One region of the Bacillus sp. LR--39 genome, then DNA from elsewhere that is predicted to be linked to it. Evidence: riboswitches for the same ligand, from Rfam matches in the RefSeq annotation. Region 1 holds a riboswitch; each other region holds the start of a gene.
The links. Region 1 has a riboswitch for thiamine pyrophosphate ahead of thiC (phosphomethylpyrimidine synthase ThiC). Riboswitches for the same ligand answer to the same signal wherever they lie in the genome.
Positions count from the first base shown of each region.

Region 2: it holds a riboswitch for thiamine pyrophosphate, as region 1 does, so the genes downstream of both, ACWHAR_RS07675 (ECF transporter S component) here and thiC (phosphomethylpyrimidine synthase ThiC) in region 1, are expected to answer to the same signal.
Region 3: it holds a riboswitch for thiamine pyrophosphate, as region 1 does, so the genes downstream of both, tenA (thiaminase II) here and thiC (phosphomethylpyrimidine synthase ThiC) in region 1, are expected to answer to the same signal.

Region 1 is NZ_JBSIOT010000007.1:30,482-40,854, forward strand. It holds gene ACWHAR_RS19100 (ABC transporter permease) at 1-613, opposite strand, end outside; gene ACWHAR_RS19105 (ABC transporter substrate-binding protein) at 682-2,403, opposite strand; gene ACWHAR_RS19110 (FbpB family small basic protein) at 2,406-2,585, opposite strand; gene ACWHAR_RS19115 (FAD-binding oxidoreductase) at 2,845-4,200, shown strand; gene thiC (phosphomethylpyrimidine synthase ThiC) at 4,241-6,013, opposite strand; TPP riboswitch at 6,135-6,245, opposite strand; gene ACWHAR_RS19125 (Type 1 glutamine amidotransferase-like domain-containing protein) at 6,295-6,993, opposite strand; gene ACWHAR_RS19130 (Na+/H+ antiporter NhaC family protein) at 7,078-8,289, opposite strand; tRNA gene ACWHAR_RS19135 (tRNA-Leu) at 8,435-8,516, opposite strand; tRNA gene ACWHAR_RS19140 (tRNA-Leu) at 8,762-8,850, opposite strand; tRNA gene ACWHAR_RS19145 (tRNA-Cys) at 8,858-8,928, opposite strand; tRNA gene ACWHAR_RS19150 (tRNA-Gly) at 8,935-9,009, opposite strand; tRNA gene ACWHAR_RS19155 (tRNA-Gln) at 9,062-9,133, opposite strand; tRNA gene ACWHAR_RS19160 (tRNA-His) at 9,143-9,218, opposite strand; tRNA gene ACWHAR_RS19165 (tRNA-Trp) at 9,248-9,321, opposite strand; tRNA gene ACWHAR_RS19170 (tRNA-Tyr) at 9,332-9,416, opposite strand; tRNA gene ACWHAR_RS19175 (tRNA-Thr) at 9,428-9,500, opposite strand; tRNA gene ACWHAR_RS19180 (tRNA-Phe) at 9,504-9,579, opposite strand; tRNA gene ACWHAR_RS19185 (tRNA-Asp) at 9,590-9,666, opposite strand; tRNA gene ACWHAR_RS19190 (tRNA-Met) at 9,675-9,751, opposite strand; tRNA gene ACWHAR_RS19195 (tRNA-Val) at 9,759-9,834, opposite strand; tRNA gene ACWHAR_RS19200 (tRNA-Glu) at 9,845-9,916, opposite strand; tRNA gene ACWHAR_RS19205 (tRNA-Ser) at 9,953-10,043, opposite strand; tRNA gene ACWHAR_RS19210 (tRNA-Asn) at 10,049-10,123, opposite strand; rRNA gene rrf (5S ribosomal RNA) at 10,133-10,248, opposite strand.
Region 2 is NZ_JBSIOT010000001.1:1,634,235-1,640,727, reverse strand. It holds gene ACWHAR_RS07695 (S8 family peptidase) at 1-555, opposite strand, end outside; gene ACWHAR_RS07690 (STAS domain-containing protein) at 775-1,608, shown strand; gene ACWHAR_RS07685 (energy-coupling factor transporter transmembrane component T family protein) at 1,654-2,415, opposite strand; gene ACWHAR_RS07680 (ABC transporter ATP-binding protein) at 2,390-4,027, opposite strand; gene ACWHAR_RS07675 (ECF transporter S component) at 4,014-4,613, opposite strand; TPP riboswitch at 4,793-4,906, opposite strand; gene ACWHAR_RS07670 (glycoside hydrolase family 18 protein) at 5,055-6,317, shown strand; gene ACWHAR_RS07665 (transcriptional regulator SplA domain-containing protein) at 6,405-6,493, shown strand, end outside.
Region 3 is NZ_JBSIOT010000001.1:1,791,582-1,798,074, forward strand. It holds gene thiG (thiazole synthase) at 1-436, opposite strand, end outside; gene thiS (sulfur carrier protein ThiS) at 433-636, opposite strand; gene thiO (glycine oxidase ThiO) at 633-1,742, opposite strand; gene tenI (thiazole tautomerase TenI) at 1,726-2,343, opposite strand; gene tenA (thiaminase II) at 2,321-3,028, opposite strand; TPP riboswitch at 3,116-3,224, opposite strand; gene ACWHAR_RS08555 (monovalent cation:proton antiporter family protein) at 3,278-5,122, opposite strand; gene prpE (bis(5'-nucleosyl)-tetraphosphatase PrpE) at 5,357-6,106, shown strand; gene ACWHAR_RS08565 (RluA family pseudouridine synthase) at 6,140-6,493, opposite strand, start outside.

The sequences.
Region 1 (10,373 bases):
GGAAATACCTTGTCAGCGAGCCGATGCCGAGCATAGATAAAATCACGACCGGAAGAATCATATGTCTGGCGGCTTCAAGCACGTACGAAAAACCTGTACTCGTGCTTCCGGTATCAATCATCCCGCCGACGGGCAATATTTTCAAATCCACCCCAAACCACTTAATAAACAGAAGGCTGATAAAAAAAGACGGGAACGCCATGGAAGCAAAAACAAGAAACGTCACGATCCCGTCAAACCATGAGTATTTCCTGACAGCGGATATGACACCCGTAATCATCGCGGCTGACCATGTGACAAGCAACGCCAAAAACGCGACAAAAAACGAATTCCAGACATATTTCCGAAGCAGTGACAGGACGTTCTCCTGATATTTCAAAGAAAACCCAAAATCTCCGCTGAGCACATTTCCGAGCCACGTCACATAGCGCTGCCAAATCGGCTGATCCAGCCCGTAAAGCGCTTTTAACTCCATCGCTCTTTCCGGAGTCAGATTGACATTGGAATCAATATAGTCGCCAGGCAGCATGGCGAATAAGAAAAAAATAATAAAGGACGTACCAAATAAGATCACAAGCATTTGAATGAATCGTTCTGCGGCATACCGTTTCATAAAAAGCCCCTCCTTTCCGCTGAAAGGGCAAAATCCCCAGGATGCACCGGGTATTTTGCCCAACCGTTCTATTGAATTGAGACATTTGAGAGACTTGAACTGATTCCAGAATAATTGTCAGGCTCAAGCCCTTTTATTTTTCCGCTGACCGCCCTTGCGCTCTGACGGTAATGAATCAGAATGTAAGGCGGGTTTTCCCCGAGCTCCCGGTACAGCTGGTGATAAATCTCTTTTCTTTTGCTGATATCAAGCGTGCCGGCTCCTTTCTCTATCAGCCGGTCCGCTTTCGGATTGGAATATCCCGTTACATTATTGGGATGGCCGGAAGCCAGCTTTTCCACCGTGTCATTCGGATCAAGAATCTGCGAGGTGGAAACGGCGGCAAGGTCATATTGTTTGTCATTTATTTTCGCTACTTCCGTATTAAAATCCATCACTTCCGGTTTTAATGCGATTCCGATGTCCGCGTAATTTTCTTTCGCGATCGGGATGAAATCATCATCCGCTTTAGACGTGTAATAGCTGATTTCAAGCTTTTTTCCGTTTTTTTCACGTACACCGGCTTTGCCCGTTTTCCAGCCTGCTTCATCGAGAAGCTTTTTGGCTTTTTCAGGGTTAAACGCGTACCGATTGACACCTTTGTCATCATAAGCCCACGAAACCGGAGACACCGGAACATTCGCGACCTCTCCGTAGCGTTTAAAGCGTACATCGACGATTTTTTGACGGTCAAGTCCGTAAATAAGCGCCTGGGACACTTTCTTATCTTGAAAAGGCAGACGCTTGTGATTGACGTACACAAGCCCGTAATCATTCACGACAGATACGCTTATATTGGCAAAACCGAGACTTTTTAAGTGCTGAACCGTATCATCATCAGGTGAGAAAGAAGCGTAATCAAGGTCACTCGTTTCAAACAGCTGAAGGGAAGTTGACGCATCGATAATTTTATAAATCAGCTTTTCGGTTTTCGGTTTTCCGGCATAATAGTGTTCATTAGCCTGATAGCGTATTTCCTGTCCCGGAAGGTATTCTGTAAATTGATAAGGTCCCGCTCCGAGCGGTTTGGCATAAAGCTCTTTTAAATAGTCCAGTTTGCCGAATCGATAATTCTTCCCGTAGTAAGCTTCTGACAGCACCTGCCCGCCTAAAAGAAGCAGCGACTTCGCACTGACTTTCTCAGTCGTGATTTGAATGGTTCTGTCATCAAGGACGCGAATGCCTTCTATCGTCTTTGCCTTTCCTTCTTTGTAAGCCTTGCCGCCTTTAATATAAGCCGTGGTGATATCTTCATAGCCCGCGTATGCAGGATCATGCAGCAGTGTTAAAGTGAATGCGGCATCCTTTGCGGTCAGCGGTGAACCGTCGCTGAAAACGAGATTTTTTCTTAAACGGAACGTGTAGGTAAGCTGATCTTTGGAAACTTTCCAGCTTTCCGCAAGAGCCGGGGCTGGCTTCCCCGTTTTATCCAGTTTGACTAACGGCTCAAAAATAGGATCTGTCGCATTTCCGTCCCAGCCGTTTTCGTAAAAGTACGGCAGAAACACGCCGCCCGGCGCGGAAATCCCAGCAACAAAAGTATCAGTTCTGGCTTTCGATTTAGCGGGAATCGCCGCCGGATGAGAAGCTTTAAATTCCTTTGTCTTGACATGGGCGATACGTGTTTCTTCCTTTTTATCCGCCGCAGATGACGGTTCTTCTCCGGCACTCCCTAACGCGCACCCTGATAACGTGATGGATACCGACAGCGCGAGTACCGTTGTTTTTATCCTCCATTTTCTCTCCTTCATCTTTATCGAACCCCCGCATGCTTTTCATCTATCTTTATATAAATCTGCTCCATCTGTTTCTCATTTCTCATAATCTCCCGTTTGTTTTTCTCTACAAGCAGTTCGAAATTCAATGTGTGTTTTCTGTACTTTTTTCGTTTTTTGCTCTTTTTGCGCACATGTGGTACCTTTTTTAACGCCACTTTTCATCCCTCCGCTTTTCATTTCATTCAATGACTTTCACGCAAAAAAGGCCCTTATCTGTTTAAAAGATAAGAGCCTTCGGTGATCCGATCAGCCATCGTTTGGAAATATGTAATGATTATGTTAATTCATATAATCCCTACCTGTCAACTATAATTTAAAATATCGTTTCCTTCCGGGGGTTTTCCTCATACACTCTCTCATTTTTCCGCATATGCTAGAAAACATAGCAGATTACAAGTGAAAGTGAGTGAGAATGTGGAAAAGACAACATTGACCGGTCGCATCGTCAAAAAAGATGACCCGGACTATAATGCTGCGAGAACCAATATCAATTTAAGCCTGCAAAGATATCCAGACATCATTGTGTTTTGTCAAAATAAACATGACGCCCTCAATGCGCTGAGATGGGCACGTGAGAACAATGTGCCTTTCCGTATCAGAGGCGGAAGACACAGCTACGAAAATTTTTCCCTGTTAAATGACGGACTAGTCATTGATCTCAGTGAAATGAAGAAAATAAGAGTAAATGAGGATAAGCGGCTGGTCTCGATTGAAGCGGGAGCCGAATTGGGGGAAGTCTACCGGACACTCTGGCGGTACGGCTTGACCCTTCCTGCGGGAACCATTGCGAATGTGGGAATCACGGGGCTGACGCTCGGGGGAGGAATCGGATATTTAACAAGGACAGCCGGACTTACTTGCGATCGTCTCCTCCAGCTCGAAATGATCATAGCGGACGAAAAAGCGGGTGCTGAATTGATCACAGTCAACCGTTCAAAGCACTCTGATCTATTTTGGGCGTCTCAGGGAGGAGGGGGAGGCAACTTCGGCATTGTCACATCCATGATGTTTAAAGCCGTGCCGATCTCATGCGTGTCTGTTTTTTCTGTCACTTGGGGCTGGGATGATTTTGAGGAAGTATTTAACACATGGCAGCGCTGGGCTCCATTTACAGACAACCGGCTTACCTCATCAATTCAGTTCTGGCCTAAGGAAGTCAACCGCATAGAAGCGCTCGGTCAATTTACCGGGACAAAGGATGAGCTGAAAGAACTGCTGGCTCCGTTAATGAAAGCGGGAAAACCGACAAGCGGCATGGTCAAGACATTGCCATTTATTAAAGCGGCAGCCTTTTTTAACAGCCCGGGAGGCAATCAGCCGCAAAAGATGAAGCGGTCAGGATCCTTTATTGAAAAACCATTATCAACACGCGCGATTTCCACTTTAAAGCGCTATTTAGAGCACGCTCCGAACGAAAACGCCAGTGTCTGGCAGCAATCTCTCGGCGGTGCGGCCGGACGGATCGCTCCGGACCAAACGGCATTCTACTATCGCAACGCAATCATTGCCCAAGAATATATTACAACTTGGACATCTGCTGAAGAAGAAAGACAAAATGTCCGCTGGATCGAAGGATTGAGAACGTCCCTATCAAGAGAAACGATGGGAGATTACGTGAATTGGCCTGATAGAGAAATCAGAAACTGGCCGCAAACGTATTACGGAGAAAATGTTCACCGCCTCCGTCAAGTCAAAACGAAATATGATCCGGAAAATATATTCCGCTTTGAGCAGAGCATTCCGCCGCTTCGCCGTTCACCGTTTTTCTAAAAAAGATGAAGATGGGCAAACTCCATCTTCATCTTTTCTTTTATTGATATAAGCGGCTTCCCTTCTCTGCAAACTCTTTTGCTTTTTCTTTCAGCCCCTCATTGACGGCCTCATCTTCAGTAAGTCCGTTTTCCTTCGCATAATCACGAATATCCTGAGAAATTCTCATGCTGCAGAACTTCGGACCGCACATCGAACAGAAGTGAGCTGTTTTTGCGCCTTCAGCCGGCAGCGTTTCATCATGATATTCCATTGCTCTTTCAGGATCAAGCGACAAATGAAATTGATCACGCCAACGGAATTCAAACCGCGCCTTAGACAGAGCATCGTCACGGATCTGTGCACCCGGATGCCCTTTAGCAAGGTCTGCGGCATGTGCCGCGATTTTGTACGTAATGACGCCTTCTCTTACATCATCACGATTCGGCAGCCCCAAATGCTCCTTCGGCGTGACATAGCAAAGCATCGCCGTCCCGTACCAGCCGATCATCGCCGCGCCGATTGCTGAAGTAATGTGGTCATAACCCGGAGCGATATCCGTCGTTAATGGCCCGAGCGTGTAAAAAGGCGCCTCTTTACAAATTTCCAGCTGCTTGTCCATGTTTTCCTTAATTTTATGCATCGGCACATGACCCGGTCCTTCGATCATCACTTGCACATCGTGCTTCCACGCAATCTCCGTCAATTCTCCGAGAGTCTCCAATTCCGCAAACTGCGCTTCATCATTGGCATCCGCAATCGAACCGGGGCGAAGCCCGTCACCAAGTGAAAAAGCGATATCATAGGCCTTCATGATTTCACAAATTTCTTCAAAATGCGTGTACAGAAAGCTTTCCTGATGATGGGCCAGGCACCATTGCGCCATAATCGCCCCGCCGCGGGAAACGATTCCCGTCGTGCGTTTGGCCGTTAACGGGACGTAACGAAGCAGTACGCCGGCATGGATGGTGAAATAATCCACGCCCTGCTCCGCCTGCTCAATCAATGTGTCACGATAAATGTCCCACGTTAAATCCTCGGCAATGCCATTAACTTTTTCAAGCGCCTGATAAATCGGCACCGTCCCCACAGGCACGGGGCAGTTGCGGATAATCCATTCACGCGTCGTATGAATGTCTTTTCCCGTGGATAAGTCCATCATCGTATCGGCGCCCCAGCGAATCGCCCACGTCATTTTTTCGACTTCTTCTTCGATAGAAGATGTAACAGCCGAGTTGCCGATATTTGCATTGATTTTCACATGAAAATTCCGGCCGATAATCATCGGCTCGCTTTCCGGGTGGTTGACGTTAGAAGGAATAATCGCCCGTCCGCTCGCCACCTCTTCCCTGACAAATTCGGGAGACACATGCTCACGTATTGCGATAAACTCCATTTCCGGCGTAATGATGCCTTTTCTCGCATAATGCAATTGTGTTACATTTTTCCCCGGCTTGGCCCGAAGCGGTTTCCGCTGTAGGCCGGGGTATTCGGCGGCACGGCCCTCTTTTTTATAGCCGTTGTCTTCAGGTCTCACGGTCCGGCCGTTATATTCTTCTACATCTCCGCGCCCGGTAATCCACTTTGTGCGGAGCGCCCCCAGCCCTTTATGAATATCAATCTGTACATCCGGATCTGTATACGGCCCGCTCGTATCATAAACACGGACCGGCGCATTCTCCTCTTCCCCGAATGCCCCCGTAGTCGCACTCAGGCTGATTTCCCGCATCGGCACTCGTATATCGGGCGAAGAACCTTCTGCATAAACCTTTTTACTGCCGGAAAAACTCGACATAATGGAAATGTTCGCTTGCTGTACTGATTGATTTTGCATACAAATCTCTCCTTTTTCATTTGAATAACAGAACCAAGCTCAGCACCAGCACAAAAAAACCGGGTTCAAAGAAGAACCCGGTTTTGCAGTCAGAAAGAAACTATTATTGTTGTCCTCAACAATAATAAAACCTCTACTTCCCCACGCTGGTACGAACCAGATCAGGTCCAAAGGGTTAAGAAGCCGCCGCTTCTCTCTCAGCCCGCTCAGACGGGCACCCCCAGTAACTATTGATTTCGCTCTCATCGTAACACAAGTTGTGTACAAAAAAAAGCATATTATCAAAATTCAGATAATGGGACAGTCATAAGCTCTGTTTCCCGAACGCCTTCTTCGGTATTAAAAACCCGATAACCCTTTGCGGTTTCCCGGGAAGAGACAGCCTGGAACAGCTGACCGTCTTTATAATGAAGCGCAGCGCCATCATCAGCGGCATAGCCCTCCCTGAGTTTCTTTTCTGAAATCAGACGGTGATACACCGGCCGGCGCTCCGCTTCTCCGTCATAGTGCGGACAGAAGCTGCCCGGCAAAAATCCTAAAGCTCTTAACTCTCTCAAATCTCCAGCTGAATCCGTCAATCCTTCTTCATACCAGCAAATCGCCCCGGCGCTAAGACCCGCCAACATGATGCCGTTTTCCCAAGCCTCACGAAGAATAAGGTCAAGCCCCCACTCTTTCCATAAGACAAGCATATTGCGCGTATTTCCGCCTCCGACATATATAATATCTTTCTTCATGAGAAAGGATCTGAGGTCAGAACCCGGCGGTTTAAACAACGACAAGTGATCCGGCTCACACCGCAGCTTTTGAAAGGCTTGATAAAACCTGCCGATATAATTCTCCGAATCTCCGCTTGCCGTCGGCAAAAAACAAACTTTTGGCTTTGACCGCGCCGACTGCTCTAAAATATACTGATCCAGCACAAGATGATCCGGCTCCATGGAAAAGCCTCCGCCGCCCATTGCAATAATCTGCTTCACGTCATCACCTCTTTTTTTCTCTAGTATAACAGCTCATAAAAAGGCGTTATCCCATTTTCGGATAACGCCTTCAAAAAGTATTTGTTATCTGAAAAATGAAAACGCACCGTATAACACAACGGAGATCCCCGCGGCGATAAGCGCCGGAACAAGGACCAATTCGTTTCCGCCCTTAATAAAATGGGTAACAAGCTCGCCTGCATGAAAACGCTGAAACATAAAAAGAGCAAATGCTGCAATAACCGCTGCCAATAATGCGGTTAACATGACGCCAAGCATATCGCTTTTGATAAAAGCATTCAAAAACCCTTGTGCTTTTGAATGGCCGTCCCACCAGCTGAGAAAGAGTGTCAATAGCAAAAACAGCCCGATCGGAATGATTAAATTCCACGGCCGAATCGGTGTTTCCTTAATATAAGCACGGTGCGCCGAATCCAGCTCCTCCTGCTGGTCAGCATGCTCATCACTTTCGAACATTCCGGTATGTTCACCGTGAATATCTGAGATCGTCCCTGTTTCCATGTTGAATGAACCTGAGCCTTTTGAAAGCAACACACCGCTGTTCCGCGGAATCGGTTCCGTATTTTTGTTATGTTTGCGAGCAGAAGTTTGTCCGCTCTTTTCTGTTTTTTCTAAGCTTTCATCCGCTTTTTGTTTCTTAAAAAAGCAGTAATAAATTCCGACTACTATAATCACAATGGAGAAAAAATTGAAGGGAATACTTTTCACATACACCGTGTAAGCCGGCTGATCTATTCCTGACGTTTTGAGGGCCTGTCCGATAATGGAAACCATGTAGCCGACAAATGCCGTTGCTATCGGAATCAAGGCAATGACAGGGTTTGCCGTAAACTCAATGGCATACGCAATTTTCTGTTTCGACAGGTCCAGACGCTTGCTTAAAGCTTTCATGATCGGTGCAATTGTGACGATGCGAAAGTCCGGTTCACTGAACGTGCCAAATGTCGACAGCCATGCAAGCAGCATCGCACCTTTTTTGGTTTTAACTTTTTTACTGATCAAATGGACGAATCCTTTTATCCCGCCGGTCAGCTTTATAATCCCTACAAGACCGGCAAATGAATATAGAAACACAATGATTCTAATATTATTGGTGACGACAATATTACTGATTATATATTGAACCATATGTTCAATCCCGCCAAGCAAGCTGGGATGCAAAAGATAGCTTCCGACCAGCAAACCGACAAACAGACCGGATTGCACTTGCTTTGTAATGATTGAAATGGGAATGACCAGAATAAATGGGATAAGACAAGCCCAAGTCCCTTCCATAAAAAACACCTCTTTCAAAGAACTTGCTGTTAGTATCTTTGAAAAAAGCGGATTTATACAATAAGCAGGTATCATGTTTTCACAAGCTTTGGAGGATATTTTCATACAACAAAAAAGGCTTCTACATATTGTAGAAGCCTTTGTATACCGGTGGCCGGGGTCGAACCGGCACTCCAGAAGGAACACGATTTTGAGTCGTGCGCGTCTGCCAATTCCGCCACACCGGCATGTAATGCGTCGTGTTCAACCGACGTATATAAATATAACATGTATTTCATAAAACGTCAACGGTTTTAGCAAAGTTTTTTAAATGGTAATGCAGTATATACGATACAAACAAGAAACTTATATTGATAGTCATTACGTTTTTATTATATAAAAAAAGTGATCTGCAATATGCAAATCACTCTCATATATATTTTATAATGTGAAAATTGATGACCAATTTAACATAGTTCGTTCAAAGTTAAATTGGTGCCGAGGGCCGGACTTGAACCGGCACGGTAGTCACCTACCGCAGGATTTTAAGTCCTGTGTGTCTGCCAATTCCACCACCCCGGCAATAGAAAGGCGACACCCGGATTCGAACCGGGGATAAAGGTTTTGCAGACCTCTGCCTTACCACTTGGCTATGCCGCCGTAATTTGGAGCGGAAGACGGGATTCGAACCCGCGACCCCCACCTTGGCAAGGTGATGTTCTACCACTGAACTACTTCCGCAACATGTAAAAGAACTTAATACATCTTATGCTGTTGTTTTAAAAAAATGCAACTGGGCTAGCTGGATTCGAACCAACGCATGACGGAGTCAAAGTCCGTTGCCTTACCGCTTGGCTATAGCCCAATGATAAAATGGGGCGATTGATGGGAATCGAACCCACGAGTGCCAGAGCCACAATCTGGTGCGTTAACCACTTCGCCACAACCGCCATAATCTGAAGATGAATAAATAAAATAGTGGCAGGGGCAGTAGGAATCGAACCCACACCGGAGGTTTTGGAGACCTCTGTTCTACCGTTAAACTATGCCCCTATTTATAAAATGGTGGAGGGGGGCAGATTCGAACTGCCGAACCCTGAGGGAGCGGATTTACAGTCCGCCGCGTTTAGCCACTTCGCTACCCCTCCATCATTTAGAGTGCCGGCCAGAGGACTTGAACCCCCAACCTACTGATTACAAGTCAGTTGCTCTACCAATTGAGCTAGACCGGCAAATGGTGGCTCGGGACGGAATCGAACCGCCGACACACGGATTTTCAGTCCGTTGCTCTACCAACTGAGCTACCGAGCCTTTTTATAAATGGCGGTCCGGACGGGACTCGAACCCGCGACCTCCTGCGTGACAGGCAGGCATTCTAACCAACTGAACTACCGGACCATTTTTTTTGGTTGCGGGGGCAGGATTTGAACCTGCGACCTTCGGGTTATGAGCCCGACGAGCTACCGAACTGCTCCACCCCGCGATGATAATGGTGGAGGATGACGGGCTCGAACCGCCGACCCTCTGCTTGTAAGGCAGATGCTCTCCCAGCTGAGCTAATCCTCCATCATATAAGTGACCCGTACGGGATTCGAACCCGTGTTACCGCCGTGAAAGGGCGGTGTCTTAACCGCTTGACCAACGGGCCCTGGTATTTTTTCGTTTGTTATGTATTGATAATTAGTGGCGGAGAGCAAGGGATTCGAACCCTTGAGACGGGGTTACCGCCTACACGATTTCCAATCGTGCTCCTTCGGCCACTCGGACAGCTCTCCATAAATGGCTCCGCAGGTAGGATTCGAACCTACGACCGATCGGTTAACAGCCGATAGCTCTACCACTGAGCTACTGCGGAATGAAGTCTGCCTGGCGATGTCCTACTCTCACAGGGGGAAACCCCCGACTACCATCGGCGCTGAAGAGCTTAACTTCCGTGTTCGGCATGGGAACGGGTGTGACCTCTTCGCCATCATCACCAGACGTTTTAGTGACATGTATTATTATACTATGTATTTCAGAAAAAGCAAGAGTTTTTTTGAAAAAAATTCTCTCAAAACTAGATAACAGTAAGCATACATTCAAATTGGTTAAGTCCTCGATCGATT
Region 2 (6,493 bases), on a different contig from region 1:
CTCGTCTCCGTCGCCTTCGTTTCCTGCTGCGCAAACGACCAGAACACCGCTTTTTACCGCATTTGTGACGGCTTCTTTCAATTCAGGCACATCGCTTGGCCCGCCGAGTGACATGGAAATGATATCGGCCTTTTGTTCAACGGCGTAGTTGATGCCGTTAATGATCCATTCGTATTTGCCGCTGCCGTTTTGACCGCCGAGAACTTTAACGATTAAAAGGCTTGCTTCCGGCGCGACACCCGAAATTCCGCCGTTTGAATCATTGGCGGCAATCGTTCCGGAAACGTGTGTCCCGTGTCCGTTATAATCGGAAATCGCGTCTTCTTTGCCTCCGTCATCATCGGTGAAGTTTTTCCCGCCGACAATCCGGTCTTTCAAATCAGGATGATTGATGTCGCAGCCTGTGTCAAGCACCGCGATTTTAATATCCTTGCCTTTAAACCCTTTTGCCCACAACTCTGGCGCCTTAATCACTTTAATCCCCTCAGGAAGCTCGTTCACATCCATGATCTGTTCATCCGTGACATAAGGAATCAAATGCATTTCACCATTCATAAAAAAGCCCTCCTTTTTTATGCTTGCGAGTGGATACAAGGGTGTTGCTACTATTTTATGGCAGAGCATGCCGGCCGGAAAGAGTCATTTGAAGCATTTTCATAAAAAAGGCGTAATCTATCGTACTAAAAAATTTCAAATATATGGATAGTTTGACAGCTTTCATTTTCATTCATGACCCGCTGACGCTATAATTGGAAATGGGAAAGGAGAAGAGATATGAAGATAAGTGAAGCATTATACAACTATTTTTCAGAACAAGTGGATCAAATTGCGAAAGAGTGGATCGAAACGATGGAAGATTCGGATCCGAATTCGATTTATTCTTTGACAAATCCTGTCATCACAGAAGAACTGACGGAGCAGGATAAAGAATTTTACCGGCATATTAATAAAATGTATATTATGCCGCAAAAAGAATTTTTAGAAGAGTTCGAGCAGTGGGTGATTGAGCTCGCGAAAGACCAGAAGCATCTGGATACACCCGTCCAGTATGTGGTCCGTGAATTTATGAGAAACCGGAGACTATACATCAGTTATTATGATGCGTTTGCCGATAAACATGAATCTTCGTTTGCACAGGGAGAAAGGAAGAAATGGGAGAATTTAATTGTACAAGTATTTGATTTTACGATTTACACGTTTGTCGATCATGCCGAGCATAACTCAAAAATGCAGCTGAACGCGCAAAGAGAAATGATTTTGGAGTTAAGCTCGCCGGTTATCACGCTGAGCAAACGGACGGCGCTGCTGCCGCTTGTCGGCGATATTGACACGGAGCGCGCCAAATTCATTCTTGAAAATACGCTGAGCACATGTGCCAAACGGCTGATTGAACATCTGTTTATTGACCTGTCGGGTGTAGTGGTTGTCGATACGATGGTGGCGCATCAGATTTTTAAATTAATTGAGGCGCTGAACCTGATCGGCGTCACGTCCACTTTATCCGGAATCAGGCCGGAAATGGCTCAAACCGCCGTACAGCTCGGCATTAATTTCTCAGATATTACGATCAAGTCCAATCTCGCTCAGGCTCTCAATTATCATCAATAACATACATAACAAAACAGGCTGCCGAATCACTCCGGCGGCCTGTTTTTATATAAACAACAATGAAATGAGCCAGCTTGCGCCGAATAACAGAAGCACGAGCAGGAAAAAGCACCAGTCGGCGCGGCGCACAGTAACAGTTCTGTAAAACGTGCGGTTTCGGCTCCCCGTAAAGCCTTTAGATTCCATCGCGATCGCCGTGCGTTCCGCCTTTCTGATTGCGCCTGCCAATAGCGGAATGGTGAAGCGCCTGACGGCGGAGAGCTTTCCTTTCAGCCCGGAATCAGACGCCGCGCCCCTGATTCTGTGCGCCTGCCGGATGATCAGGATTTCATCTTTCAGAAGAGGGAGAAACCGGAACCCCGCGATAACGCCGTATGCAAGCTTGGGCGGCAGCTTACACTGCTGAATCAGACTGAGCATGAACAGAATCGGATCGGTTGTGAAAAGAAACATCATCGACAAAGCGGAAAAACATAAAATACGAAACGCGATAGAAATCCCGAGCGCCGCGTTATCACTGTTGACGGCAATCGGCCCGAGCTTAAACAGCAGGTTGCTTCCGGTTGTCGGGATGTTTCCGAATACGGCGGCTGTCCATAAAGAACCGAAGGCCAGAATGACAAACGGAATCGTGAACAGCAGCCATTTTTTCAGCGGCACACGCCCCGCCGAGAGGACGCCTCCCGCAATGATGATATAAAATAAAGCAGGGGTGTACGGATTATAAATAAACGACAGCATAATGACGCATAACAATACAGCCGCCGCCTTTATTGACGGGTTAACAGCCTCCAGCCGCAAGTTCATTTCTCCGCCTCCTGTCGTGTTTCATCCATTCATACCGCAGCGGCAAAGCCAAATGCGCCTGCTCGGCGATCCCGGTGTTATCAGAAAACAAAGCGTCGGGAGTTCCCCGGAATACCAGTTTCGTGCCGCAGAGCACAAGGATCGTGTCGGCATAATCTGAGACGAGTTCCATATCGTGTGTCACCATTAAAACAGCCGTTCCTTCCTTTTGAATCTCACGGAGCATTTGCATACACTCCCGCGCCGTTTTGGCATCCTGTCCGAAAGTCGGTTCATCAAGCATCAAAACGTTCACATTGTGCATAAGCATCGTCGCGACGCTGAGCCTGCGTTTTTGTCCTTGGCTTAAAGAAAACGGATGCTGTGAGGCATGGCGTCTCAGGCCGAATCGGGTTAACAGCTGAAGAGCTTTCTCCTTTGCGGCTCTGCTGCTTTCAAAACCGAACATCAGCTCTTGAATGACGGAATCTGTGACAAACTGGTGTTCAGGATTTTGGAAAACATATCCGATCAGCCGCCGCAGCTCTTTTTCAGAATAGGAATCAATCGGTCTGCCGTCTATTTTGATGTCTCCGCTCAGCGGACGGATGAGCTTGGCCGCGGCAGAAAGGAGCGTGGATTTTCCTGTTCCGTTAGGGCCGGCAATCGCGGTGATTGAACCTTTTTTTACGGAAAAGCTCACATCCTGAAAAATGACGTCTGCTCCTCTTGAGAATGACAGCTCGTGAACGCTCAGCGCGTCTTCTGCCGAAAGCGCGGCGGGCCGGTGTTCGGGCAGAGATGGTGCAGGTTCGTGAAACAGCTTTTCTTTACACAATGTAAAAGGAATGCTGACGTGCTTCTGCAATGAGATCACACGCGGGATCGGAATGCCGAGCTCCTTCAGCTCTTCAATCTTTGTTTCAAAGATAATGTCCGTCTCTCCGTCCATCACCTTCTGACCCGTTTCGTCAAGGACAATCGTCCTGTCCATCCACGGCGCCCAATGATCAAGCTGATGTTCGATAACGAGAAGGCCGAAGCCTTTTTTTGCTTGAAGATCTTTGATCAGCCGCACTAATTCACGTGCGGAATATGGATCAAGCTGTGCCGTCGGTTCGTCCAAAATAATGAGTTCCGGTTCCATCGCAATGATACAGGCAAGCGCCACTTTTTGTTTTGAACCGCCTGACAGCGAAGCGATCGTTCGCGTTTTCAGATGAGTGATCTCTAATTTTTCTAAAACGTCATCGATGATTGCGTCCATATCTTCTTTTGTATATTGCAAATTTTCCAGGCCGAAGGCGATTTCGTCTTCAACCGTCAGCATGCAAAACTGCTGGTCCGGATCTTGAAACACGACGCCGATGGATCTGGCGGCGGGTTCTGTCAGATGTGAAAGAGGTGTTCCGTATAAAGAAACGGTTCCCGATTGAACCCCATCGCATGCTTCCGGGTACAGACCGTTTAAACAAAGAGCGAGCGAGCTTTTGCCGCATCCGCTCGGCCCGAGCAATAAAGCCCGCTCTCCTTTGCGGAGCTGAAAGGACACGTTTAGAAGAATCGGCTTTTCATCCTGATCATAAGAAAAGGTAAGACGGCCGGCCGATAGAAGGGGCTCAGATGCCTGCATCTTGGTTCACCTGTTTCTTTTTCTTCTTGAATTGTTTTCCGAGCGCCATGCCGTTCAGCACCCCTGTGTAAGCCAGCGCATCACTGATCGCTTTGCCGAGAAGGCCGGCAAGAAGCGCACCTGAGACCAGACGGATGAGAAGCATGACGGCTAATAAACCCGGATTCAAAACAGAGTATCCGGAAACGAACAAGTCATAAATGAAGCTCGTCACAGAAGACCCCATACCGGATAAAAGAAGCACGGGCAGGGTATAAATCCGCCAGCGTGTCGCTAAAAAGACCGCTTCCGCACCGATTCCCTGTGCGATCCCGATCAGAATCACCATCGGTCCTGACGGATTTCCGAGTAAGCACTCCACAAACGCGGCGATGATTTCAGAAACGAGAGCAGCTCCCGGTTTTTGAATAATGTACGCGGCAATCACCGAGACGATAAACCAGATACCGTAAATCGGTTCGTAGCTCATCCGGCCGAAAAATCCTGCCGCTATATTGCTTGCATGAGTTGATACTAAATAAATGACAGCAAATACAACACTGATGACGGACATGACGACAATTTCTCTCATTTTCCAATTTTTCATTGTGATCTCCTGCTTTCTTATCGGATAGTCGTATGTATGAAAGAGATGATTTTACAGGCAGTTTATATTCAGTTTCATATTGCGGTGTCCTCCCCCGTTTTTTAATGAAAAATAAAAAACTGCATATCCGAGGGAATATGCAGCAGCAGAACGAAAACGCATGGGGAAAAACCCTGCGCTCCGGTCAATCTGCACTTCCCCACGCTGGTATTATCCAGATCGGGTTATAAGGGATCAAAACACGCCTGCCGCATGTTTTATCTCAGCCGATAACAGCACCCCTAGTGCGTTTCCTATACAGTTTTTTATGATGACATCATCATAGTTGATCATGTCTGTTTTGTAAACAGCCTTTCTCCAAACAGTGTTTGGAATCGGACCGGAAGATCATTCATAAAGATAAGTAGAGCCCTTTTGATCAAAAGGAAACGGAGGACATCTATGTTTGTTCATACAGTGCAGTCTGGCGACTCGTTATTTTCCATCAGCAGAAAGTACGGATACCCTGTTGACAGCATCAGAAGCGTCAACGGGCTTGAGGAAACGAATATCGTTCCGGGGCAGGCGCTTTTAATCCCTCTTAATGAATATACGGTTCAGCCGAATGATACGTATGCCGTTATCGCAGGTAAGGCTTATGTGCCGCAGATGCAGCTGATGCAGGCAAACCCGGATATTCCGCCGAACCGGCTGCGGGCGGGTATGAAAGTGAAGATCCCTGATATCTCTAACTATCTTGCGGGGACCCTGCAATTTTATGTCATTCGGACGCCTGAAGCGGATAGAGAGTTAATTAATGATTTTGCGCCGTATTCTTCGGCGATTTCTTTGTTTGAATATCATTTTGGCCCGAATGGAGATATCATTAACGATTTAAACGACAGAACCGCAATAGAAACCACATGGCAAAACAGAGTGCGCCCGCTTGCCGTCATTACGAATCTGACAGAAGGGGGATTCAGTCCGGAATTAGCCCATCAAGTGATGCAAAATCCGACGGCAAGAACGAATCTCGTCAACAATATCGTCTCCTTAACCGTAAGAAAGGGATACGGCGGTGTAAATATCGATTTTGAACGGGTCAGAGAAGCTGACAGGGACCTCTTCACAGGATTTCTCCGGCAGTTAAAAACCCGGCTTTCAGAGCATCACCTCGCGTTAACGATATCGGTTCCGGCGAAAACAAGTGATGCAGTGCCGTGGCTGAGGGGATATGATTACGGCGGAATCGGAGCTGTCGTCGATTATATGTTCATTATGGCGTACGACTGGCACCACGCCGGCAGTGAGCCGGGACCCGTGGCGCCTTTGACAGAGGTCAGGCAAACGATCAATTTTGCTATCAACAGGGTGCCGAGAAGAAAAGTGATTCTCGGTGTTCCGCTGTACGGGTATGATTGGGTGATTCCGTACCGTCCGGGAACGATCGGATCCGCCATCTCCAATCAGCGCGCCATGGAAACGGCCATGAAGCATCAATCAGTGATCCGTTATTCCCAGCAGGAGCGTTCCCCTTACTTCCGGTATACTGATGAAAATGGAAGAACGCATGAAGTGTGGTTTGAGGATGTGCGAAGCATGAGTGAAAAAATGGTTCTCGTTCGGGAGTTCGGACTGCAGGCGATCGGCGCGTGGCAATTAACGCTCGGTTTCAAACCGGGCCCGTGGCTGCTTAGGAACTTTTTCACGATCCGAAAAATATAGCTGCATGTCCCGCTCTGCAAGTGATTTTTTTCCTATGATAACGGGTCTTCTTTTGGACAATCTAAAATTGAACAGGAGGTCTGTCATATGAAGAAAAGGGAAGAGCAGTATATCAACGAGGCTGAGTATGTACCGCATCCGACAAAAGAAGGGGAGTACGCGCTCATGCTGCATGA
Region 3 (6,493 bases), on a different contig from region 1:
GCTCCTCAAGACGTCTTGCGAGCACGACATCGTCAGACGTATACGGAAGCACGATAAATCCCTCTTCGAGCAGCTGTTCTGATGCTTTCAGCGTTTCAACCGGATCAGGCAAAAGTGACCGGCTGCATCCGATGACTTCTACTTTTATCATGTCACAAAGCCCTGAAGCTTTGGCAAGCCTTGCGATTCGGACCGCCTCTTCAGCCGTTGCGGCGCCGGCCGTATTCGGCAGAAGCGTGTATTTAGACAAATCAAGCTGTTCGAGAAAGTTAGGCTGAGACTCTTCAAAGATGTTCATCCGCCGCACCGCAAAGGTTAAAATATCTGATTCCGAGACAGCCACCGCCTCTTTCTGAATCTCAAAACTCGGATATTTTCCCGTTCCTAACAGCAATCTTGACTGAAACTGTTTTCCGCCTATTGTTAACATCCTCATCCGCCTCCTACAAAATGGACAATTTCTATGACATCGCGGTCACACAAACTTGTATTTTCATAATTCTTTTTTTCAATAATTTCTTTATTTCTCTCCACAACTACGATTCTTTGATCGAGCTGGTACGATTCAAGCAAATCCTGAACCGTCCCCTCATTTCGATTCCAATCAATTTGTTTTCCGTTCAGCTGAAGGATCATATATGAACAGCCTCCTTGCGATCAATTCGAAACGCTTCTTCCCATTCCTGTTTGACTTGTTGCCCCAAGATTATATCCCGCACCATTTCAGCCGTTGCCGGCGCCAACAGGATGCCGTTCCGAAAATGGCCGGCGGCGAAGATGATGCCGCTGTCTTCAGGATGCCGCCCGATAAACGGCTTTCCGTCTCTTGTTCCCGGCCTGAGACCCGCCCAAAACCGGTCTATTTTCATATGTTCGATGGCGGGAAGCATGGTTTTCGCTTTTGCAATGACGGCCTCAATTCCTCCGATGTCAGGCGTATCGCTCCAGTCACCCTGTTTCATCGTGGCGCCGATGACAAGCCGGCCGCTTTTTCTCGGGACAACATAACAATGATCATGGTAAAGGGTTTTGGTCAGCGTGGTATCGTCATTCCACACGGAAAGGCATTCTCCTTTCACAGGAAAAAAAGGCTGTCCCAAGCCGAGCTGGCTGAAAAACCGGCCGCTCCATACCCCGCTTGCAACTGCGACTTTGTCAGCATAAACATCCCCGCCGGACGTTGTGATGCAATATTCTCCGTTCACCCGTTTTACGGAGGTGACTTGTGTATGCTCATATATATCAGCGCCATAGCGCCGCGCCCCTTTTGCATACGCTTTGCAGACATAGTACGGTTCGACATGGATATCGTCTTTTATAAAACTTGCGCCGAGAATGTCTTTTGAAGCGTAAGGCTCTTTTTCAAGGGCATCTTTCGCTGAAAGCCAGGTGACGGAAGGCAGATCATCCATCTTCCGTAGACGGGCGATATCTTCTTCGGTATACGCCAGTTTAAGCATTCCGCCGTTATGGCGCCTGATGTCAATGCCGCAAGCTTCCTCAAGCTCTTGCCCCGCCGCTTCATACAGCCTTTGACTGTGCATGGCAAAATCAAAAAACGCATCCCGGTTTTCACATTCCGCATGAGCGCCCAGCATTCCCGCGGCAGCGCTTGTCGTTTTTCGGCCGACTTCTCCGGCTTCAAGCAAGACAACGTTCTGCTGCGTCTTCGCCAGCTCATAAGAAATGGCGCACCCGATAATTCCGCCGCCGATCACCGCCGTATCATAGTGCTTCTTCATAATCGGCCTCCCTTACCGCGCGTGCATACCGTTTTGCCGCCTCCTCAGGATTTTCAGCTGAGAAAATACCTGACATGACGGCAATTCCGTCCGGTTTCGCCTGCTTTGTGTGTCCGATCGTCTGCAGTGTCATTCCGCCGATTGCGATGACGGGGATGGAAAGCGTGCGTTTGATCTCTGAAAGCAGGCTGATGCCTCTTGCTTCAAGTCCTTGTTTACATTCGGTTTCAAATACATGGCCGAACACCACATAATCCGCATCTTCCTTTTCAGCTTGGATGGCTTCTTTCAGCGAATGAACCGAACGTCCGATATGAAGATGGGGAAATCTGCTTCGCACCTGCTTTACGGAAAAGCTGCGGGACGGAAGCTGAACACGGTGTATATTGGCAAAAAGCGCGATATCCGCCCTGTCATTGATGATCAATTTGTCCTTATCCGCACCGCCCTTTTTCAAAAGGGACAAAAGCTGCATGATTTCTCCCGCTGTTTTATCCCGCTCACGGATATGTATAAAGCTTACTTCGCGCTGAATCGAAAGAATATCCTCGGCCAGCTCGGCAACGGGTTTGCGATTATCAGTTACCGCGTGCAGCTCCAAAAGATTCCACCTCTTTTCCGCCCTTCTCGGACCAGCTTTCTTTTTGATAGGCCATTCCCCAAAATTGATATTCATAATAGCTTGAAATCACAAAATTCTCTTTCATTTTCGCGCGGATGTCCTCTGTGCTGTTTTCAGCAATCTCGTCAAAACGGCTGATCTGTTCTTCGACTTGCTGTCTGAACCAGTCTCCGCCGTATGTACCGATCCATTTTTCATAAATCGGATGCTCCGGTTTGCACTCTTTTAAGTGTTCGCCGACTTCATAATAAAGCCAATAACAGGGCAGAAGCGCAGCTAATATTTCTCCAAAATTGCCGCTCATCACCGATCTGTACATATGAGACGTATAAGAATAGGCGGTCGGTGCCGGTTTAAATGCCGCACGCTCTTCTTCCGTAATCCCTAAAAGCTCCGTAAACTCGCGGTGCAGCGCCATTTCCGCTTCATATGTCCCTTGAGCGTGGCCCGCCATCCTGCCCGTCGTAAACAAGTCTTCGGCATATGCGGCGCCGAACGCCTGAACTTTTGCAAAATGCGTCAAATAGTAGGAATCTTGCAGCACGTAATAGCTGAAACGGTCTATCGGCAGGCTTCCGTCACCGATTCCCGTTACAAACGGATGAACAAAACTTCCGTCCCACCATTCGGCAGCCGCCAGTCTGCATTCTTCAGAAAATGTCATCATGTCTTCCCCCCTGTTAAAATAAAAAAACCACTTTCCCGCATCGGAAAAGTGGTTTGGAATTTAAATGGATAAAAGGAACCCCAAAAAAATACCGCTCCACTTCCCTACGCAGGTCTGAACCTGTTCAAGTTATGAGGGTCTAAAAGTCTCACTTTTATCTCAGCCCTTATGAAGGACACCCCTAGTGGTCATACGATTAATGATTTATTTGTTATGCCTTCTATATTATCACGAATTGCAATTTGGTCAAGCTTCAAGAATTTTTCTCAGTTCCGACACGTAGTTGCGCGAGCCCGTGACGATGAGACGGTCTCCTGTTTTCAGCCGCGTGTCTCCGTGCGGAACGATGCTGTCCACACCTCTGAATATCCGGACGAAAATCACATCGCCCATCAGCGGAAATTCCCGCAGAATGATGCCGTTATACGCCGGGTTTTCCAGATTGATCTGATATAACGAAGACTCCTCATTCGTCAGGAGGCTCATCACGCCCGGCGCCTCAATTAATGCGCGCAAGAGCGTCTTTGTAGACAGAAGGATAGAAAAAATACTGATGCCCTCTTCTTTCAGTTTTGTTTCATGCTCAACCGAGCCGACGCTTGCGATGATACGCTCAGTCCCTTTCTCTTTCGCTATTAAGGCGATTTCGGCGTTCACATCTTCATTTCCCGTCGCCACGACAAGAATATCCGTTTTGAAAATACCGTGCGACTCAAGCGTGCCGGGCTCGTAATCAGAAATCGTGTCAACCGAAAAAACGGATTCCGCAAGCGTTTCCCCGGCATTTTCCTGATACACATGGACGACCCGTACTTCATATTCCTCTTCAGGCAATTCCAGCGTAACCGGAAGCGTCATTTGGTTGGCCCCGATAAATGTAATGCGCTTTTTTTCCTGCGGCGCACTTTGCCGTTTGTATAATTTCTTAAAGCCGATCGGCGTGATGATGCTGGCAATAACCGCAACTAAAGTCAGCGCGCCGGACATATTGGCGCTGATAATGTGGAGCCTTTCTCCGATCGTAGCCGCCGCGATAACAAGCGACAGCGTGGACGTCAGCAAAAAGCCCGAAGCAAACACGGTTCTTTTGTCATACCATTTCTTTAAATAAAACACCGGGAACATTTTGCTGATAAACAGCGCAAGCAGAAGCAGCGGAATCATCGTTAATGTTTTCGGATCTTGGAAAAGCGTCCAAATGTCCAATTTCACCCCGACCATGACGAAAAAGATCGGAATTAAAAACCCGTAGCCGAATGAATCCAGCTGTTCCACCATTTCTTTATTCGGAGACAGAAGCGATACCAGAACGCCTGCCAAAAACGCGCCGAGAATATTTTCCGCCCCGAGAGATTCCGATAAAGCGACAAGCACGATAATCAGTGTGAAAATGGCTCTCGTCCCGATCTGCACGGTGCCTTTGGACATCGACTGCACAAATGAACGGTGTTTAAAGATCCTGCCGAAGAAATACAGCACGACCCCCGCGGCAAAGAGAATCAACAGAAGCCACATATTTCCGCTGTCTTCTCCGTAAAGAGAAGAGAAGAAAGCGAGCAGAATCATCGTAGCCAAGTCCGCGATAACGGCGACAAGCAGGATGATCTGGCCGATATTGGAGTTCATGATCCGTTCTTCCTTTAAAGTCGGGACCACCACACCGAGTGATATCGTCGAAATAATAAGCGTCATTAAAAATGCGTTTTGTATAAAACCAGCTAATACAAAGGCATAGGACAGCAGCAATGATAAAATAAAGATGCCGAAAAAGATAATCAGTGCGGCAGAAAACGTGTTGGGCGCTTCCTTGCCATTCGGAAGGAATTGTTTTTTCTTCCCTTTCTCAAATGAAGAAAAATCAATTTCCAAGCCGCTTAAAAACATTAAAAAGATAAAGCCGAGAACAGACAGCGTCTCCAGCCACGTATCTCCCTGAACGACAAGATTCAGGCCGCTTTTTCCGATAATAAGCCCCATGATGATCTCCGCGACGACGACGGGGATGCTGAGCTTAAACCGATGTAAAAGGAGCGGCGTCAAAAAAGCGACGATCAGAACGACGACTAAAGATGCGACTGATGTGTGTTCCATTCGTAAATACCTCCTTAAAACAAGGGTTATAAAAGCCCGCTTAAAGCGGGCGAAACCTTACTTTTTTTTAAAAACATAACGCATATTCTAACAAGGCTGAACGCGAAAAAAAAGTGATAAGGCTTTATTTCTTTAATTCTTTTTTTAATTTGTGCAAAAACACCGTAATTAGGTATAGGAATTAGCCCCATAATAAATAAAAATAAAAAACCGTTAATAAGGAGGCTGACACGAATGGCTTATGACATCATCAGCGATATACACGGATGTTATGACGAAATGATCGCGTTAATGCAAAAGCTCGGATATGAAGTCAAAGACGGAACGCCCGTTCATTCTGAAGGCAGGACGCTTGTCTTTGCGGGGGATTTAACGGACAGAGGCCCAAAATCCGTAGAAGTGATGCGTTTTGTGGCAAAAGCATATGAAAAAGGAGCCGTCCGTTATGTCCCGGGAAATCATTGCAACAAACTGTATCGTTACTTAAAAGGAAACCCCGTAAAAGTGATGCACGGACTGGAAACGACGGCAGCCGAACTGAAAGAGCTGTCTCCCGCCGACAGAACGGAAGTCTCCAGACAATTTATCCGATTATATGAGTCAGCACCGCTTTATGACATTTTACATAATGGCGATCTCATTGTCGCCCACGCCGGCATAAAAGCTGACGATATCGGTAAATACTCGCGTAAGGTAAAAGAATTTGTTCTGTACGGCGATATCACGGGTGAAACGTATCCCGACGGCAGGCCCGTCAGAAGAGACTGGGCCGCCGCTTATGAAGGCAAGGCATGGATTGTTTACGGCCATACCCCGGTAAAACGCCCCCGGATCGTCAACCGTACAATCAACATTGATACAGGATGCGTCTTCGGCAATCAACTGACAGGCTTTCGCTTTCCGGAGCATGAAACCGTCTCTGTGGAAAGCTCAATGCCCTATGATGCTTCACGATTTCGCGAGGATCACGGCAGGGAGGCATGAAAAAAAGCCCGAAACCGGTAAACGGTTCGGGCTTTACATGTGTTCAATTAATGTTTTCATATCGTCAGGCACCGGAGCGTGAAAAACGAGCGTTTCTCCGGTCATGGGGTGTACGAATGAAAGCCGCTCACTGTGAAGAGCCTGCCGCGCAATTCCCTCATTTTTTCCGCCGTACAATGTATCACCGACTAAAGGATGGCCGAGGTAGCTCATGTGCACCCGGATTTGATGCGTCCGCCCCGTTTCCAGCCGCAGGGCTGCAAGCGTAAACGCATGTCCCGATTTTTCCGTTTGAAAATGCGTCACCGCTCGTTGTCCCTCCGGCGTTACCATCCGCTCAATAATACTGTCGTGTTTTCTTCCGATGGGCGCGTCCACCGTTCCTTC